2 linked regions of the Parazoarcus communis genome follow. The protein of the gene in region 1 interacts with the protein of each later gene in a pairwise test. Links are inferred from orthologs where the notes say so. Each region holds a gene or a part of one and is shown on either strand. Other genes may lie near its edges. The genes, in order: hflC and ftsH.

What was found.
Region 2: the proteins of hflC (region 1) and ftsH interact in binary tests that used the Escherichia coli proteins (3 or more experiments, as listed by UniProt). The link is inferred for Parazoarcus communis from one-to-one orthologs.

The regions. Positions count from the first base shown.
Region 1 is NZ_CP022188.1:2,372,831-2,378,478, forward strand. What follows is about bases 2,580-5,579. They hold hflC (protease modulator HflC), read left to right. Parts: upstream 2,580-3,638; coding sequence 3,639-4,520; downstream 4,521-5,579. Other genes in these bases: hflK (FtsH protease activity modulator HflK), read left to right, coding at 2,580-3,639; CEW87_RS10850 (DUF2065 domain-containing protein), read left to right, coding at 4,527-4,712; CEW87_RS10855 (ATP phosphoribosyltransferase regulatory subunit), read left to right, coding at 4,720-5,579. In the rest of the region: ribosome biogenesis GTPase Der, read left to right, coding at 1-811; RNA chaperone Hfq, read left to right, coding at 920-1,165; ribosome rescue GTPase HflX, read left to right, coding at 1,220-2,365; more of hflK, read left to right, coding at 2,380-2,579; more of CEW87_RS10855, read left to right, coding at 5,580-5,648.
Region 2 is NZ_CP022188.1:2,781,966-2,788,785, reverse strand. Bases 1,606-4,537 are described here. They hold ftsH (ATP-dependent zinc metalloprotease FtsH), read right to left. Parts: upstream 4,052-4,537; coding sequence 2,159-4,051; downstream 1,606-2,158. Other genes in these bases: CEW87_RS12720 (RlmE family RNA methyltransferase), read right to left, coding at 4,255-4,537; folP (dihydropteroate synthase), read right to left, coding at 1,606-2,073. Also shown: glmM (phosphoglucosamine mutase), read right to left, coding at 1-1,221; more of folP, read right to left, coding at 1,252-1,605; more of CEW87_RS12720, read right to left, coding at 4,538-4,875; CEW87_RS12715 (YhbY family RNA-binding protein), read left to right, coding at 4,915-5,388; CEW87_RS12710 (DUF4149 domain-containing protein), read right to left, coding at 5,410-5,871; transcription elongation factor GreA, read right to left, coding at 5,878-6,354; carB (carbamoyl-phosphate synthase large subunit), read right to left, coding at 6,351-6,820. UniProt on the Escherichia coli protein: Acts as a processive, ATP-dependent zinc metallopeptidase for both cytoplasmic and membrane proteins. Plays a role in the quality control of integral membrane proteins.

The sequences.
Region 1 (5,648 bases):
GGACAGTGGACCGGCGGTCGCCATCGTCGGCCGCCCCAATGTCGGCAAATCCACGCTGGTCAATACGCTGATCGGTGAAGAGCGTGTGATCGCGTTCGACCTGCCCGGTACCACACGTGATGCCATCTCGATCCCGTTCGAACGCGGTGGCAAGAACTACACCCTGATCGATACCGCAGGTCTGCGCCGCCGTGGCCGCGTGTTCGAGGCGGTGGAAAAGTTCTCGGTGATCAAGACCTTGCAGGCCATCCAGGAGGCGAACGTCGCCGTGCTGGTGCTGGATGCATCGCTGGATATCTCGGATCAGGACGCGCATATCGCCGGCTTCGTGCTGGAAGCCGGACGTGCCCTCGTGGTTGCGATCAACAAGTGGGACGCAGTCGACGATTATCAGCGCGACCAGCTCAAGCAGGAGATCACGCGCAAGCTGGGCTTCCTGTCGTTCGCCCGGTTCCACCAGATCTCTGCGCTCAGGTCCGATGGCGTGGGCGCGCTGCTGAAGTCGGTCGATGCGGCCTATGCCGCGGCGATGTCCAACCTGTCCACGCCGCAGCTGACCAGAATCATGCAGGCTGCAATTGCCAAGCAGGCGCCGCCGCGACATGGTACTTCGCGGCCCAAGTTGCGCTATGCCCACCAGGGCGGCATGAACCCGCCGATCATCGTGATCCACGGAAATTCGCTGGAGAATCTGCCGACGTCCTATGTGCGCTACCTTGAGCGCGCCTTCATGGAGGCATTCAAGCTGCAGGGTACCCCCTTGCGTATCCAGTTCCGTACTGCGCACAATCCGTATGCGACCAAGGCCTGATTGGCGAAATCCTTGTATCCACACGTGGATTTGGTCGCATACTGTCATGTGGCGGTGCAGCAATAAATCCTATACATTCTTATAAACACAAAATAACGAGGTTCCACAATGAGTAATAAAGGGCAACTTCTACAAGACCCGTTCCTGAACACCCTGCGCCGTGAGCATGTCCCGGTTTCGATCTATCTCGTGAACGGCATCAAGCTGCAGGGCCAGATCGAATCCTTCGACCAGTACGTTGTCCTGCTCAAGAATACCGTCACGCAGATGGTCTACAAGCACGCCATCTCCACCGTCGTACCTGCCCGTCCGGTGACCATTCAGCAGCAGGAGCCGGGCGAGGGCGCCAACTGATTTCCCTTTTGTTTTTGCTGAAGGGCCTGAAACTGTCCGCAGGGGTTGCGCAAGATGTTTGAGCGCCCCGGCAGCGGCGAACGGGCCGTTCTCGTTCAACTCGACCTGCGCCAGGGGGCGTTTGACGAGCGACTGTCCGAGCTGAAGCTGCTGGCCATGAGTGCCGGCGCCAGCGTGGAGGCGGTCGTGACCGGTCGCCGTGCGGCACCGGATCCGGCGCTGTTTGCCGGGCGCGGCAAGGTCGAGGAGATCGCCGAGGCGCTGCGCGCGAACGAGGCGGATCTCGTCATCTTCAATCACGCCCTGTCGCCTGGTCAGCAAAGAAACCTCGAGCGTGTGCTGCAGCATCGCGTCGTCGATCGCACTGCGCTGATCCTCGACATATTTGCCATGCGTGCGCGCAGTCACGAAGGCAAGCTGCAGGTCGAGCTCGCGCAACTCAGCCACCTTGCGACCCGTCTGGTGCGAGGCTGGACCCACCTTGAGCGGCAGAAGGGCGGTATCGGATTGCGCGGACCGGGGGAGACTCAGCTCGAAACCGACCGTCGCCTGCTCGGCACCCGCGTGAAAATGCTCAAGCTGCGCCTGAAGCAGATCGAGAAGCAGCGCCGCACCCGTCGTCGTGCGCGCGATCGCAGGGATGTGCTGTCGGTGTCCCTGGTGGGGTACACGAACGCGGGAAAATCCACGCTTTTCAATGCATTGACCAAGGCCGGCGGCTATGCCGCAGACCAGCTTTTTGCCACGCTCGACACCACTTCGCGCAGACTTTTTGTCGGTACGGGGAACGTCGTGCTGTCGGATACGGTCGGATTCATCCGTGACCTGCCGCATGCGCTTGTTGCTGCGTTCAAGGCAACGCTCGAGGAAACGGCCCAGGCAGATCTTCTGCTTCATGTGGTCGATTCGGCGAGCGAAGACCGTGACGCACAGATTGCGGCAGTAAACGACGTGCTGTCGGAGATCGGCGCTGCTGAAGTGCCGCAGATTCTGGTGTGGAACAAGATCGACCTGACCCACGCCGGGGCGGCAGTCGAGCGGGATGACTGTGATAGAATCAGGCGTTTTTTTTTGAGCGCGAGAACCGGCGAAGGGCTGGATCTGATTCGCGCTGCGCTGGCCGAGGCCGCGCAAGAGGCAGTTGCACCCGAACTAGAACAGCAAGCTGACTCCGTCAATAACTTTCCATTGCAACAGTGATAACAGGCATTCTCATGTCACTCAACGATCCACGCTGGGGTAACCGCGGAAACGACGGTGATCGCGGCGAAGGCAATCGCGGCGGTAACCAGGGACCTCCTGATCTAGAGGAAGTCTGGCGCGATTTCAATCAACGTCTTTCCGGCATGTTCGGCGGCAAACGCAACGGGCGCAATAATGGCTCGGGCGGTGGCGGCGACGGCGGCGGTGATGGCCCTCAGCTCCCAAGTTTTTCATTCAAGCAGTTCGGTGGCGGCATCGGTGCCTTGTTGGCGCTGGTCGTGGTCGTATGGCTTGCGAGCGGCTTCTACACTGTCGATGCCAACCAGCGCGGCGTGGTCCTGCGTCTGGGCAAGTTCACGGAAACCACCGAGCCTGGACTGCGCTGGCGTTTGCCGGCACCGATCGAGACTCACGAGATCGTCGACTTGACGGGTGTGCGTACGGTGGAAGTCGGTTATCGCGGCTCTGAACGTAACAAGGCACTGCGCGAAGCACTGATGCTGACCGATGACGAAAACATCATCAGCATTCAGTTCGCGGTCCAGTACGTGCTCAAGAGTCCCGAGAACTACGTCTTCAATAACCGGTTCCCGGACGAGGCCGTTGCGCAGGTCGCGGAAACCGGCATGCGCGAGATCGTCGGCAAGAGCCGCATGGACTTCGTGCTGTACGAGGGACGTGAAGAGATCGCTGCGACGGCCCAGGAACTGATGCAGGGCATTCTCGATCGCTACGAGACCGGCATTCAGATCAGCCGTGTGACGATGCAGAACGCCCAGCCGCCCGAGCAGGTTCAGGCTTCGTTCGACGATGCCGTCAAGGCCGGTCAGGACCGCGAGCGGCAGAAGAACGAAGGTGAGGCCTACGCCAACGACGTGATTCCGCGTGCCCGTGGTACTGCTTCGCGCTTGCTTGAAGAGGCGGATGCCTACCGCGAGCGTGTGATCGCAAATGCCGAGGGTGAGGCGAGTCGCTTTGATCAGGTGTTTACCGAGTTCAAGCGTGCGCCCGAAGTGACGCGTGAGCGCATGTACCTCGAAACGATGCAGCAGGTGCTGGCCAGTACCAGCAAGGTCATGATCGATGCCAAGGGCAACGGGAACATGCTGTTCCTGCCGCTGGACAAGATCATGCAGCAGGCAGGCAATGCCGTGCCTGCTGTTGTGAATGACCCGCAGGTGACCCTGCCTGCAGCAACCAATGCACCGGCCGGCAGCCTGGACCCGCGTAGTCGCGACCTGCTGCGCAGCCGTGAGCGGGGAGAGCGTTGATGCGTGACAAGATGTCTCTGATTGGCGGCGTGCTGCTGTTTGTGGCAGCCGTTGCCTCGATGTCGCTCTTTACGGTCGATCAGCGTCAGTTCGCGATCGTTTTTCAGCTTGGTGAAGTGAAGGACGTCATCAGCGAGCCTGGCCTGAACGTGAAGTTGCCGCTGATCCAGAACGTGCGTTACTTCGACAAGCGCATCCTGACCATGGATACGCCCGAGCCCGAGCGTTTCATTACGTCCGAGAAGAAGAACGTGCTGGTCGATCACTTCGTGAAGTGGCGCATCATCGATCCGCGGCTCTATTACGAGTCGGTGGCGGGCGACGAAGCACGTGCCCGCATTCGACTGACACAGACCGTCAATGCCGGCCTGCGTGAAGAGTTCGGTAAGCGCACGGTGCACGACGTGGTGTCCGGTGCGCGTGACCAGATCATGGAAGACATGCGGGCCAAGGCTGACCAGGATGCGCGCAAGATCGGCGCCCAGATCATCGACGTGCGTCTGAAGCGGGTCGATCTGCCGTCGGAAGTGTCTGAGTCGGTGTATCGCCGGATGGAAGCGGAGCGGAAGCGGGTCGCCAACGAACTGCGTTCGCAGGGTGCAGCCGAAGCCGAGAAGATCCGTGCAGATGCAGACCGTCAGCGTGAGGTGATCATCGCCGAAGCCTATCGTGATGCACAGCGAACCAAGGGTGCGGGTGACGCCAAGGCGACGGCCATCTATGCCGAAGCCTTTGGTCAGAGTCCGGAGTTCTACTCCTTCTACCGCAGTCTGGAGGCCTACCGCGCCAGCTTCTCGGGCAAGGATGACGTGATGGTTGTCGATCCGAGTTCGGATTTCTTCAAGTTCATGAAGAACTCCAAGGGGACCGGGCGGAACTGATCTCCAATGGGTGCTACCCTGCTGACGGCCTTCGCGCTGATGTTGATCATCGAAGGCATCGTCCCTTTCGTCGCGCCAGCTACCTGGCGCGAAACCTTTTTACGTCTCGCCCGCATGGCTGACGGTCAGATCCGCTTTTTCGGTCTGTCGTCGATGCTGGCGGGGCTGATCCTGTTGTACGTCTTTGGTTGAGCCTTTCATGCGCTGGGTATTGCCCGATCACATACAGGACGCTTTGCCGTCCGAAGCCGACAAGCTAGAGGGCCTGCGCCGCAAGCTGCTCGACGCTTTCCGCGTGCGCGGTTACCAGCAGGTCATGCCGCCGCTGCTTGAGTATCTCGATTCGCTTACCACCGGCGCCGGTCGTGACCTGCGTCTGCGAACCTATCAACTGGTCGATCAATTGTCGGGCAGAACGATGGGGGTGCGTGCGGACATGACGCCTCAGGTTACGCGTATCGACTCCCATCTGCTCAATCGCCAGGGGGTGACGCGCCTGTGTTACTGCGGCAGCGTGCTGCACACCTTGCCGTCGACGCTGACCGCGACCCGCGAGCCGCTGCAGCTCGGCGCCGAGCTATACGGTCACGCCGGAATCGAAGCCGACATCGAGGTGTTGCGCCTGCTGGCCGAGGTGATGCGCCTGGCGGATGTGCCTGCGACGCGCATCGATATTGGACATGTAGGCCTGTTCCATGCGCTTGCAGGGCGTGCCGGACTGGTGCCGGGGCGTGAGGAGATGCTGTTCGATCTTCTGCAGAGCAAGGACGTCCCCGGGTTGCGCGAGATGCTGGTCGATGTTGCCGAGCCGGTTCGTAGCGCACTGCTGATGCTGCCCGAGCTCTACGGCGGGCCGGAAGTGATTGAGCTGGCTGCTACGCGTCTGCCCAAGGACGCAGAGATTGCTGCCGCGCTCGACGATCTGCGTCAGCTGGCCGTTGCGCTAGCCGATCTGCCGATCAGTTTCGATCTGGCCGATTTGCGTGGCTATCATTACCACAGCGGTGTCGTGTTCGCGGCCTACGGTGGTGGTTCGCCTGCAGCGCTGGCGCTGGGCGGGCGGTATGACCGTGTGGCGGAAGCCTTCGGGCGCGCCCGGCCGGCGACCGGATTCAGCCTCGATCTGCG
Region 2 (6,820 bases), 410 kb from region 1 along the record:
ATCGCCAAGCTCACGCTCCGCGGCCTCCCGCGCCGCATCGATCCCCTGGTCCGCTTTCCAGTCAAAGCCTGAAGGCAACCGCACATTGATCAGGCGTTGCGGGTAGAAAACCAGGTCTGCGCAACTCTCTGCCAGCGTCTGCCCGCGCTGCTTGAGCGCCGCCAGCACCTGCAGGGCAGACACGATGGCATCGCCCGTTGAATGACAGTCGAGGCAGATGATATGTCCGGAATTCTCCCCCCCAAGCTGCCAGCCTTTCTCGTGCAGCAACTCAAGCACATAGCGATCGCCGACCTTGGCCCGCGCGAACGGCACCCCGAGTCGGCCAACAGCGTGTTCGAAGCCGAGATTGCTCATCAGGGTGCCAACCACCCCATCAAGCCGCCCCGCCGCCCTGCGCGCCGCAGCAATCACGTAGATCAGCTTGTCGCCATCGTAGATCTCGCCCTGACGATCGACCATGATCAGGCGATCGCCATCACCGTCAAGGGCGATTCCGATGTCCGCCGCCTGGGCAAGAACGGTCTTTCGCAGGTTCTCGGGTCGGGTTGCGCCAACCCCGTCGTTGATGTTCAGGCCGTTTGGCTCGACGCCGACCGAGACCACGTCGGCACCAAGCTCATGAAACACGCTGGGGGCAATGTTGTAGGCGGCGCCATTGGCACAGTCGAGCGCAATCCGCAGCCCGCGCAGGTCGAGCTCATTTGGGAATGTGCTCTTGCAAAACTCGATGTAGCGCCCTGCCGCATCATTGATCCTGCGTGCCCGGCCGAGCCGTGCCGAATCGACACACCCCATGGGCTCATCGAGGTGAGCCTCGATCTCTGCCTCCATCGCGTCGGGAAGCTTGGTCCCGCCCGCAGAGAAAAACTTGATGCCGTTGTCGTAGAACGGATTGTGCGAGGCGGAAAGCACAACTCCGGCCTGCAACCTGAGTGCCCGCGTCAGGTAGGCGACTGCAGGCGTTGGAATGGGCCCGGCAAGCATCACGTCCACGCCCGCGGCTGCAAAACCCGCTTCCAGGGCGGCCTCGAGCATGTAACCGGAGATCCGGGTGTCCTTGCCAATCAGAATGGCGGGACGCTCGCCCGCAGGCAGGTGCTCACGTGCAACAAGGGAAACACCGGCTGCATAGCCGATACGCATCACGAACTCCGGCGTGATCGGAAACTCGCCTACACAGCCCCGCACACCGTCCGTGCCGAAATACTTGCGTCCCATGCTGACCTCACCCGTGCGGCAAAAGACGGATTATGACACCGCCAGCCACACTGTGAGCGCATCCCGCGTCGGTGCGACGTCGTGAACGCGCACAATCGCTGCACCCCGTTGCACTGCGATCAGTGCCGCAGCCACACTGGCGCTCACGCGCTGCTCAACCGGTCGCCCGGTCAGAGCACCCAGCATGGACTTGCGCGACAGACCGGCAAGCACCGGCAGCCCACCCTCTCGGAAACGCGTCATCTCACGCAGCATCGCGCAGTTGTGCTCAACTGTCTTCCCAAAACCGAAGCCGGGATCAAGCACGATACGCTCGCGCGCCACACCCGCCGCTGCGAGCACACCGACCCTCTCGTCGAGGAACGCAGCGACTTCGGATACCACATCCTGATAGACGGGATTGTTCTGCATGGTGCGTGGCTCGCCCTGCATATGCATGACACACAGCCCGGCTCGTCCGTCCGCCACCGCCTCGACTGCACCAGGCGAACGAAATCCATTCACATCATTGACCATGTCGGCACCGGCACGGATCGCCGCACGCATGACAGCCGGCTTGAGCGTATCCACGGATATCGGAACCCCAAAGCCAACTAGCGCTTCAATTGCCGGAACCAGCAAGTCGATCTCCTGCTGCTCGCTCACCGGAGCAGCGCCCGGACGAGTGGACTCCGCCCCGATATCGAGGATGTCGGCACCATCGATCAGAGCAGACTCGGCCCGCCGGATCGCCGCCGAAACATCATCATGCAGTCCGTCACCCGAGAACGAATCGGCCGTCAGGTTTACGATTGCCATGATCCGGGGAACCGAAAGATCCAGATCAAAGCGTCCACAGATCAGATTGGGCATTGAACCCCCCTCCTGCACGCCGGGCATGGCGCACAAAAAAACGGGCCGGATAACCGGCCCGTCTGTTGTTACGGTAACGACTGAATCAGGCAGCCGGCGCAGCAGCCGATGGCGCGGCTCCAGGCGTATCGTCCGAGGAACGCGGCTTGGGCGCCGGCGTCGGCTTGGGCGGACGCGGCGGACGCCCTTCCATGATGTCGTTGATCTGCTCAGCGTCGATCGTCTCCAGTTCGAGCAGGGCGGCGGTCATTCCCTCGACCTTGTCCCTGTTCTCTTCCAGCAGGCGACGCGCCAGCGCGTACTGCTGATCGACAATGCGGCGAATTTCAGCGTCGACCTTCTGCATCGTGGCTTCCGACACGTTACGGTGCGTCGTCACCTGACGTCCGAGGAAGATCTCACCCTCTTCTTCGCCGTAGACCATGGGCCCGAGCGTATCCGACATGCCCCACTGGGTAACCATGCGACGCGCGAGATCGGTTGCACGCTGGAAGTCGTTCGACGCACCCGTCGTCATCTGCTTCATGAAGATCTCTTCCGCAATCCGTCCGCCGAACAGCACGGTGATGGTTTGCAGCAGGCGCTCACGATCCTGACTGTAGCGGTCTTCGGTCGGCAACTGCATCGTCACACCAAGCGCACGACCGCGCGGGATGATCGTGACCTTGTGCACCGGATCGGTCTTGTCCAGCAAGCGGGCAACGACGGCGTGTCCGGACTCATGGTAAGCCGTGTTGCGGCGTTCCTCTTCCGGCATCACCACCGAGCGGCGCTCGGCACCCATCATGATCTTGTCCTTGGCGCGCTCGAAGTCATCCATATCGACCAGACGCTTGTTGCCACGCGCAGCGAACAGAGCAGCCTCGTTGACCAGGTTAGCCAGGTCCGCACCCGCGAAACCGGGGGTACCACGTGCCAGCACCTGCGGTTCGACGTCGGGTGCAATAGGCACCTTGCGCATGTGAACCTTGAGAATCTGTTCGCGACCACGAATATCGGGCAGGGAAACCACGACCTGACGGTCGAAACGACCCGGGCGCAGCAGCGCAGGATCGAGCACGTCGGGACGGTTGGTTGCCGCAACGACGATCACACCGGCTTGGCCTTCGAAGCCGTCCATCTCAACCAGCAACTGGTTCAGGGTCTGCTCGCGCTCGTCGTTACCACCACCCATGCCTGCGCCACGCTGGCGACCAACCGCATCGATTTCGTCGATGAAGATGATGCACGGCGCGTGCTTCTTCGCCTGTTCGAACATGTCACGGACGCGGGCAGCACCCACACCGACAAACATCTCTACGAAGTCCGAGCCGGAGATCGAGAAGAACGGCACCTTGGCCTCGCCGGCAATTGCCTTTGCCAGCAAGGTCTTGCCGGTACCCGGCGAACCGACCATCAGCACACCCTTGGGGATACGGCCACCGAGCTTCTGGAACTTGGACGGATCACGCAGGAACTCGACCAGCTCGAACACTTCTTCCTTGGCCTCGTCGCAACCGGCAACATCGGCAAAGGTAATCGAGTTGGCTGACTCGTCCAGCATGCGCGCCTTGCTCTTGCCGAACGAAAAGGCTCCGCCCTTTCCGCCACCCTGCATCTGCCGCATGAAGAAGATCCACACGCCGATCAGAAGCAACATCGGGAACCAGGATACGAAGATGCTCGACAGGAAGGACTGCTCTTCCTCGGGCTTGGATGCGGTCACTGCCACGCCGTAGCGCATCAGATCGGAAACCATCCAGATATCCTGAACGCCGGGAGTGTACACCGTGATCGACCGGCCTTCCTGGGTCGTCGCGCGCAGCATGCGACCGTCCACGGTTGCCTTGGCGATGCGCCCGGACTTCGCCTCCTCCATGAACTGGGAATACTCCATGGTGTTGGGCGCGGCCTGCCGCGTATTGAACTGGTTGAACACAGTCATCAGCACAACACCGATAACCATCCAGATCGCGAGATTCTTGAAGAGATTGTTCAACGTCTTACCCCGAAAGCCCATCATGGGCGTGCACACTAAGGACTCATTCTAGTGGCGAACGTTCCCGCCAGCAAACCAATGAGCGGCATTGATACCCGCTATCGTCGCCCCCTGACCGCCGGGTGCCGGGTATGGCATCCTCAACGGCCGGAATGCGGCGTTTCCACAACACCCAATCATGCGTAACAGCGCCGAATCAAAAATCAGGACCGCAGCTTGCTCCCCAGCAGATAGACCTCGGCACTCCGGTCTCTGGATGCCTTCGGTTTGCGAACCTGGACAGAGGCAAACTGTCGCTCCATTTCCTTGCGGAACTCCATGAAGCCTTCGCCCTGAAACACCTTCACCAGAAAATGCCCATGGGTGTTGAGGTGATTGACCGCAAATTCGAGCGCCAATTCGCACAACATGATCGAACGAGCCTGGTCGACCGTCGCCACCCCTGAAAGGTTCGGCGCCATGTCGGACAGAACGATATCTACATGGGCACCATCCAGGCGTTTTTCAAGCTCGGCCAGCACGCTGTCCTCGGTGAAATCGCCTTGCAGGAAGTCCACGCCATGAATGTGCTCGATTGGCAGAATGTCGAGCGCGAACACGCGGCCGGTCGGCCCGCAGCGCTGCACCGCGATCTGACTCCAGGAGCCCGGGGCCACCCCGAGGTCGACCACCACGTTGCCGCGCTTGAGCAGGCGGTCACGGTCGTCGATCTCCATCAGCTTGTACGCTGCGCGTGCGCGGTAGCCTTCGGCGTTTGCGCGCAACACATAAGGGTCGTTGAGGTGCTCGTGCAGCCACGCTTTGCTGGTCTTGTTTCGCTTCATCAGAGTAAAATCCGGGGCCTACAGAGGTAATAAATGTCAATGATCGAGCTTACACCTGCACAGCGTCGCGACTTTCGCGCCCGTGCGCACCACCTGAGTCCTGTCGTCACCGTCGCCGGTAACGGCCTGACCCCCACTGTCGTCGCCGAGATCGACCGTTCGCTCCAGGCCCATGAACTGATCAAGGTTCGTGTGCAGGGTGCTGAACGAGAGCAGCGTGACGTGCTGATGGGCGAATTGTGCGCCAGTCTTGGTGCTGCCGCCGTCCAGCACATCGGAAACATTCTGATCGTCTGGCGCCCGCGCCGGGAAGAAGAAAAGAAGGCTGCACAGCCCGCTGCCGCGAAGCGTGCCGGCGGTGCTGCCACGGCCAAGTCGGCTGCGGCCTTTGCCGCTGCCGCACGCCGCGCAGCGCTGGCCAAAGCCTCGGCCGAAAAGCGTCGCACTGCATCACGGACCTCGCCGGCCCGTGGGCGCAATGCAGGCACGCCCGGCTCCGGCCGCGGCCGCTGAACCGCTACGCGACCCTGCGCATCAGCGCAGGGTGCGCCGCAACCCGAGCACCAGCGCGATTCCCAGCAGGCTCTGCAACAGGTAGAGCACGCTGGAAACGCCGTGCCAGGTCGAAAACCGATCGCGCATCACGCTATTCATGACTTCTCGCGGCCAGGCGCTCGCCTTGAGTTCAGCCATCAACGGCTGAATGCCATACTGCCCCGCGATCGTGCACAACAGCAACACGAGCACCAGCCAGAACAAGCCGTTACGGAAAGCCTGCCAGCCCAGACGCATGGCCAGGAACATCAGCAGATAAGCCGCCGATCCAATGCCAATCCAGGCCACCAAGGTGAACAGGCGCCCTGCGACATTCCCCGCCAAGCTGCGATCCGACAGCATCGAGAACAGCGTCGGCGCAACCATGTAACCGATCACCCACATTGCGCCGATCCACAGAGTGACCAGAAGCACAGCGAGATGATCGGCGACGCGGCTCATTGATCTTCAGATGTAGCTGACTTCAATGATTTCAAGCTCACGGACACCGCCCGGGGCCTGGACCTCCGCGACATCGCCTGCGTACTTGCCGATCAGGGCGCGAGCGATCGGCGAACTGACCGAAATCTTGTTCAGCTTGATGTCGGCTTCGTCCTCACCCACGATCTGGTAGCTGATCGTCTTGCCGGAGTCCATGTCCTCAAGGGTCACGGTAGCGCCAAAAACGCAGCGCCCGTCAGCATCGAGCAGCTTGGGGTCGATAACCTGAGCATTCGACAGCTTGCCCTCGACCTCCATGATGCGCCCCTCGACAAACCCTTGCCGTTCCTTGGCTGCGTCGTACTCTGCGTTCTCAGACAGGTCGCCGTGCGAACGCGCCTCTGCGATCGCAGCGATGACATTGGGTCGCTCCACCGTCTTCAGACGGTGGAGCTCGGCGCGGAGCGCTTCTGCCCCCGCAATGGTCAGTGGTGTCTTGTTCATTTGCTCTGGTTCAGTTCCGCATGCAGTTCCTGCACTGCGTAGACTTCGAGGCCGGCCAGATGGCGCAGTCCCATGCAGGCAGCACGCGCGCCCTCGATGGTGGTAAACACGCTCGCCTTGGCAGCCAGCGCGCTGGTGCGAATGGAGCGCGAGTCGGTAATCGCCTGACGCTTTTCCTCAACCGTGTTGATCACAAGCACGACTTCCTCGTTCTTGATCATGTCGACGATATGCGGACGCCCCTCATTCACCTTGTTGACCAGGGCCACCGGAATGCCCGCAGCTTCGAGCACGCCGCCAGTACCCCGGGTCGCGACGAGCGAGAAGCCCAGTTCGTGCAACTCGCGGGCAACCTCGACCGCGGCGCCACGATCGGTCGGCTTAACGCTGATGAAGGCAGTACCCGCCGTCGGCAGACGCACGCCAGCACCGAGTTGACTCTTGATGAAAGCTTCGGCAAAGCTGC